2 regions of the Mumia spirodelae genome follow, and region 2 is predicted to be linked to the other one. Evidence: predicted binding sites of a transcription regulator. Region 2 holds the regulator's gene; the other holds the start of a gene.
What was found. Region 2 encodes LexA, which represses DNA repair genes until DNA is damaged. Its sites were predicted from a motif close to TCGAACANNTGTTCGA; they were not measured.
Positions count from the first base shown of each region.

Region 1 (3,402 bases), on a different contig from region 2:
CTCCCGGTGTACGCCGGCGAGATCTCCGGAGCCTGCCTCGGCGTCGCGGTCGCCGCGTACGACACCGACGGGCAACCGGTCGTCGACGAGCTCGGCGAGCTGGTCATCACGGCGCCGATGCCCTCGATGCCGCTCGGGTTCTGGGGCGATGACGACGGCGCGCGGTACCGCGCGGCGTACTTCGAGGACTTCCCCGGCGTCTGGCGCCACGGCGACTGGATCACGATCCGGCCCGACGGCTCGTGCACCATCACCGGGCGCAGCGACGCGACGCTCAACCGCGGCGGGGTGCGCCTCGGGACGGCGGAGTTCTACACCGTCGTGGAGGGCCTCGACGAGGTGACGGACAGCCTCGTCGTGCACCTCGAGGACTCCGAGGGCGGTGCAGGGCGCCTGATGCTCTTCGTGACGCTGACCCCAGGGCTCGACCTCGACGACGCCCTCCGGAGGCGGATCCGCGACGCGCTGCGCCGCCAGCTCTCGCCGCGCCACGTCCCCGACGTGATCCACCAGGTGCCGGGCGTTCCGCGGACGCTGTCGGGCAAGAAGCTGGAGGTGCCGGTGAAGAAGATCCTCCGTGGTGCCGACGTGGACGACGCCGCATCGCGCGGGGCGCTGCAGAACCCCGAGACGCTGACCGCGTACGAGGCCCTCCGCGAGCACCCCACCCCCTGACCGGCGGGTCACCTTCTGGCGACCCGGTCAGTCGGGGAGGGTCGGCATCGCGAAGCCCTCTCCGCGCCTGACGAGCGAGCCGCGCAACACCGCCGCCGAGCCGAACCGCTCCCGGACGTCGTCGAGCGCGAGGTCCAGGGTCGCCGTGTCCGGCTCGCCGAACGGCAGCTCCAGCTGACCGCCCGCGTGCGGGTCGAAGCCGCTCACGCTGATGCCGACGAGGGTGCACCCGCGCTCGCGGATCAACGGCTCGGCGACGTCGAGCAACGACCGCGCGACGATGAGCAGCCGCTCCGTACGAGCCGTCGGACGCGGCAGGGTGTGCGAGCGGGTCGCGCGGGTGAAGTCGTCGAAGCGGAGCCGCAGCGTGACCGTCCGCCCCTCGCGCTCGGCCTTGCGCATCCGGCGTGAGACCCGGTCGACCAGGCCGGCGAGTGCGGAGTCGATCTCCTCCATCGTCTTGGGTCGTCGGCCGAGCGCCCTCTGCGCGCCCACCGACCCGCGCCGCTTGCCGGTCTCCACCGGGCGCGGGTCCTGCCCGTTGGCGAGGCTGTGGAGGTGGTAGGCGGCCGCCCGCCCGACGTACGCGGCGAGGGCGTGCGGCGGGACCGCGGCGAGGTCGCCGATGTTCTCGACGCCGCGGGCCCGCAGCTTGGCCGCGGTCTTGGCGCCGACGCCCCACATCCGCTCGACCGGCAGCGGGTGCAGGAACGCACGCTCGCCGTCCACCGGGACGACGAGGAGTCCGTCGGGCTTGGCGAAGGCGCTCGCCACCTTCGCGAGGAACTTCGTCCGCGCCACGCCGACCGTGATCGGGAGTCCGACCTCCTCGAGGACCCGCTCGCGCAGGCGCGCCGCGATGGACTCGGGCGAGCCGACCAGGCGGGCCAACCCGCCCACCTCCATGAACGCCTCGTCGATCGAGATCGGGTCGACCAGCGGCGTGGTGTCGCGGAAGACCTCGAAGACCGCCTTGCTCGCCGCGGAGTACGCCTCGAACCGCGGCGACGCGACGACGGCCCCCGGGCACAGGGACTTGGCCTCCACGATCCCCATCGGCGTGCGGACGCCGTACGCCTTGGCCTCGTAGCTCGCCGCCACCACGACCCCGCCTCCGACGAGCACCGGCCGCCCGCGCAGCGCCGGGTCGTCGCGCTGCTCGACCGAGGCGAAGAACGAGTCGAGGTCGGCGTGCAGGATCGTCGCCTCGCCGTTCATCGACCGCACCGCCTCACCGATCTGGATCGTTCGAACACATGTTCGCATACTTCCGGCGAACCTGAGAGCAAGACTCAGCCAGCGTTCACCGCGCGTACACCTGCGCCTCGCTGCGGCCTCACCCGCCCTGGTGACGCTCGGGTCATGAACGAGCAGATCACCACGATGCGCCGACCACGAGTCGTCGCGCACCGGGGCGCCAACGACGTGGCGCCGGAGAACACGCTCGCCGCTGTCACCGCAGCGGTCAAGATCGGCGTCGACGCGGTCGAGGTCGACGTCCAGTGCACCCGCGACGGTGTGCCGGTCGTGATCCACGACCCGACCCTCGCGCGGACCACCGACGTCGCCCTGCACCGGCCGGACCGGATGCACGACCCGATCTCCACCTTCACCTACGACGAGGTACGACGCCTCGACGCCGGCTCGTGGCGCGACGCGTCCTTCGCCGGCGAGCCCGTCCCCACCCTCGAGCAGGTCCTCGACGCGCTGCGCGCCACCGGGGTCGGCCTGCTCCTCGAGATCAAGCACCCGGAGTCCCAGCCCGCGCTGGTCGCCGCCGTCGCCGAGGTGCTGCGCTGCTTCTCGCCGGGAGTCAGCGTGACCGCGCAGAGCTTCCACGCACCCGCCCTCCACGAGCTCGGGCGGCTGCTCCCGGAGGTCCCGCGCGGGCTCCTCGTCCGCTCGGCGCCGCGCCACCCCGCGCTGGAGGCCTGGGCGTCGGCGGTGAACCCGTGGCACGGGACGGTCACCTCGGCGTACGTCCGCCGCGCGCAGCTCGCGGGTCTCGAGACCTATGTGTGGACCGCGAACGGACGCTCGGCGATCCTGCGTGCCGCCGACGCGGGCGTCGAGGGGATCATCACCGACCGCCCCCGTCGGGCGCTGGACATGCTCCGGAACCGCGCCGACGTCCAGGTGTCCTCGTGACGCGCCGCGCGGGGACCCACCGCCGCGAGACGACACGCCCCACGACTCCTCGTACGTGGCGCAACGCGGTGGCCCGCAGCGTCCACACGTTCACCGGTCGGCTCGCCGGCCAGGACGCGCTCGGCTGTCAGGACTAGCAGTCAGGACGTGCATTCGTGACCAGGAACTGGCCGCAGATGCACGTCTTGCGGTGCGGCGCGAGCGCGCCGGTCAGACCCCGGCGCCCAGCCCGGCGTCACGTGCCGCAGCGACGGCCCCGGCGCGGTCGCGTACGGCGAGCTTCGTCAGGAGGTTGGAGACGTGGTTGCGGACCGTCTTCTCGCTGAGCGACAGCGCCTGCGCGATCGCTGCGTTGCCCATCCCCCGCGCCACCAGGTCGAGCACCTCGAGCTCGCGGTCGGTGAGGTCGGGGAACGGACGCGGTCCTGCGGCCGCGCGTCCTGCCGGCGGCGCGGACACGTACGACAGCGCCCGGTCCGCGACTCCGTGGCCGACGATCAGGTCGCCGACGGCCACCGACCTGATGGCGCGTTCGAGCCGGTCCGGTGGTGACGACTTCAGCAGGTAGCCCCGGGCGCC
Region 1 covers NZ_JBODSD010000001.1:18,091-21,492, reverse strand. Annotated here, with positions in the region: gene ACQSSQ_RS00105 (acetoacetate--CoA ligase) at 1-675, shown strand, start outside; gene dinB (DNA polymerase IV) at 703-1,893, opposite strand; gene ACQSSQ_RS00095 (glycerophosphodiester phosphodiesterase) at 2,038-2,823, shown strand; gene ACQSSQ_RS00090 (hypothetical protein) at 2,820-2,960, shown strand; gene ACQSSQ_RS00085 (response regulator transcription factor) at 3,034-3,402, opposite strand, start outside.
Region 1: the regulator LexA is predicted to act here: its motif matches at 1,924-1,939, upstream of dinB (DNA polymerase IV).

Region 2 (3,402 bases):
TGCACCGCCGCGAGATCGTGTCACCCGCGGTCAGCGAGAGCGTCAGCGGCTGGCTCAGCGCCAACGCCGACCTGTCGATGGTCGCCGGCGCCTTCGGCCTCGACCCGCTCGCGCACGCGGAGCCGGACCGCGGCTTCGTCCTCTGGAACAAGACCGGCACGATCTCCACCGTGCGCGCCGACGTCGGGCTCGTGTCCGGCCCCGCCCGCACCCTCGCGTACGCGGTCGTCGCGGAGTGGGACGAGGACGCAGATCCCGGCCTGCGGGACGACGTCCTGCGCGACATGCGCGCGGCCGGCCGGTGGCTCCGGGAGGTGTCCGCGGCAGCGGACGGGGTCGGAGCCGCGGCTCAGTAGATCGGGACGTAGATGGTCTCGCCCGCGCCGATCTCCCCGGCGCTCGGGAGCGCGTTGAGGTCGGCGATGTCCTGCACGGTCTCGCGGATGTCGCCCGTGGGGTTGGCGTCGGCGGCGAGGTCCCACACCGTCTCGCCCGGCTGCACGGTCACGGGCCGGCTCGGAACGGGCTCCCCCTTCTCCGAGGTGGCGATGACCTGCGTGCCCAGACCGACGGTCAGACCGCCGAAGGCCAGCAGCGCCACCAGGAACACCACGAACCGCCCCCGGCGCGTCAGCCGGTAGCCCGAGCGCCCCCGCGTCCTGTCGACGGGCTGCCGCTGCGCACGAGGACGCGGCGGGGTGGTCGGACGCTGGCCGTCGCGCAATCCTCGGCCCGCGGGGTGTCGCTCGACGGAGCGCATCAGCGGGGTGTCGATCACGACCACGGTGCGGTCGACGGGGTGCTCGAGGGTGCTGCGGACGGTGCTCATCGTGTCCTCCATGTCTCGGACTCGTACGGCCTGTCCGACCGAGGCGAGGCGGCTGATCAGCTCGTGGATCCGAACTCGGAGCCGAACACGCGTTCGATCGAACATGCGTACGAACTTAATCACACCCACTGACAGAAACGGAAGCATCCGTTCGAACAAACTTTCGACGTGTCGCGCCGACCTGCGACGACACGCGGGTCGAACATATGTTTGATCGTGTCGCCGCCCAGGTCTAGGGTCAGGGCCATGACCAGAGCCGAGGTTTCCGAGCTTCCCGACGGACCGCCGGACGCGAGCGGACTGACCCCGCGTCAGCGCCGCGTCCTCGAGATCATCCGCGAGTCCATCGAGCAGCGCGGCTACCCGCCGAGCATGCGCGAGATCGGCGCCGCGGTCGGTCTCGCGAGCGTCTCGTCCGTCGCGCACCAGCTCAAGGTCCTCGAGCGCAACGGCTTCGTCCGGCGCGACCCCAACCGGCCGCGCGCGATCGAGGTCTTCCTCCCCGACGTGCTCGCGGCACGGCGCTCCATCGGCGACGCCCTCGACTTCGGCTTCGACGAGACCGGCGCCGGCGACTCGCGGCCCGCTCCGGCGTACGTTCCGGTCGTCGGCCGCATCGCCGCCGGTGGCCCGATCCTCGCCGAGGAGCGGGTCGAAGAGGTCATGCCGCTCCCCCGCACCCTCGTCGGCGAGGGCACGCTGTTCATGCTCGAGGTGCGCGGCGACTCGATGCTCGAGGCGGCGATCTGCGACGGCGACTACGTCGTGGTCCGCCAGCAGCCGACCGCCGAGAACGGCGAGATCGTCGCCGCCCTGCTCGACGGGGAGGCGACCGTCAAGACGCTCCAGCGCAAGGACGGCAAGGTGTGGCTGCTGCCGCACAACCCGGCGTACGACCCGATCGACGGCACCGACGCCACGATTCTCGGCAAGGTCACCACAGTCATGCGGCGCGTCTGACCCCACGCACCGTGTGCGCACGGGCGCGAGAGCCCCTCGGTCTCGCGCCCGTGCGAGCGCTCTGACTCAGCCGCATCCGGGCGCGATCGCGGCGGACCGGCTGGGGTACCCCACCGAACCCCCACTGACCCGACCGTGCTCGGTCGGGTCAGTTCTCCGTCGCTGGGGTACCCGCGCCGCGCGCGCCGCAGCTCAGTCCGCGCTCGCCGCCGCGTCCAGCCGCCGCAAGGCCCCGAGCACGAGGTCGCGGTCGACCGTGCGCCACATCGGCGGCATCGACGACGCGAGAAACCCGCCGTAGCGGGCGGTCGCGAGCCGCGAGTCCAGCACCGCCACCACGCCCTTGTCGTCGGCGCGTCGGATGAGGCGACCGGCTCCCTGGGCGAGCAGCAGCGCCGCGTGCGTCGCCGCAACCTGCATGAAGCCGTTGCCGCCGTGCCGCTCCACCAGCCGCTGGCGGGCACTCATCAGCGGGTCGTCGGGGCGCGGGAACGGGATGCGGTCGATGATGACCAGCTGGCACGTCTCCCCCGGCAGGTCGATGCCCTGCCACAGGCTCAAGGTCCCGAAGAGGCACGTCCGCGGGTCCTCGACGAACCGGCGCGCGAGCTCGGGCAGCTGCGCGTCGCCCTGGCACAGCACCTCCAGGTCGGGCATCCGCTCGCGTACGGCCTCCGTCGCCGCCTCCGCACCCCGGCGCGACGAGAACAGGCCGAGGGTCCGTCCACCGGCCGCCGTGACCAGGTCGACGATCTCGTCGAGCGCCGCAGCGCTCATGCCGTCGCGTCCCGGCGGAGGGAGGTGCCGCGCGACGTAGAGCATGCCCTGCTTCGCGTAGTCGAACGGCGACCCCACGTCGACGGCCCTCCAGGTGTACGACGCCGGTGGCCGGTCGCTGTCGTCCTCGGCGCCGCCGTCCCTGTCCGCCCGCGACCCGTTGTCCGTCCGCGCGCCGTTGTCCGCCGCCGCCCCGTCCTCGACGCGGTCCGACGCCCACAACCCCACCGTGCGCGCGACCGGGTCGAAGCCGCCGCCGAGCTTGAGCGTGGCGCTGGTGAGCACGACGGTGTTCTCGCCGAACAGCTTGTCCCGCAGCGTGAGCGCCACGTCCACCGGCGCGACCCGCAGCTCGTTGCCGCCCCGGGAGCCGTCGCGCTCGGCCATCCACATCACGTCGCCGTCCGACGTCGCGGCCATCCGCTCCGCGACCTTGCGGACGTCGTCGACCATCGCCTTGGCCTGCTGGCGGGCGGCATCGCCGTCGCCGGCGTCCTTGGGCTCCTTCGGGATCGCGGCATGGCAGTCCCGTGCGGCGTCCCGGATCAGCGACAGCGCGTCGGCCAGCCGCTCGGACGGCGTCGGGATGCGCCCGGGGGCGGTCACCTCGAGCGCCTCGCGCAGGGCATCCGAAGCGTCCTCGAGGTCGTCGGCCTCGCGTCCGCGGACGAACGACCGCGCGCGACGTGCCGCGCGTTCGACCATCGGTGGGCCGAGCTCGGACGTCGACGCCTGGGTCACCCGCGCGACCAGCTCATGGGCCTCGTCGACGACCACCGTGTCGTACTCGGGCAGCATCGGCACCCCGTCGATCGCGTCGATCGCGAGCAGGGCAT
Region 2 covers NZ_JBODSD010000004.1:102,440-105,841, forward strand. Annotated here, with positions in the region: gene ACQSSQ_RS18445 (serine hydrolase) at 1-356, shown strand, start outside; gene ACQSSQ_RS18450 (LysM peptidoglycan-binding domain-containing protein) at 350-829, opposite strand; gene lexA (transcriptional repressor LexA) at 1,076-1,789, shown strand; gene ACQSSQ_RS18460 (ATP-dependent DNA helicase) at 1,982-3,402, opposite strand, start outside.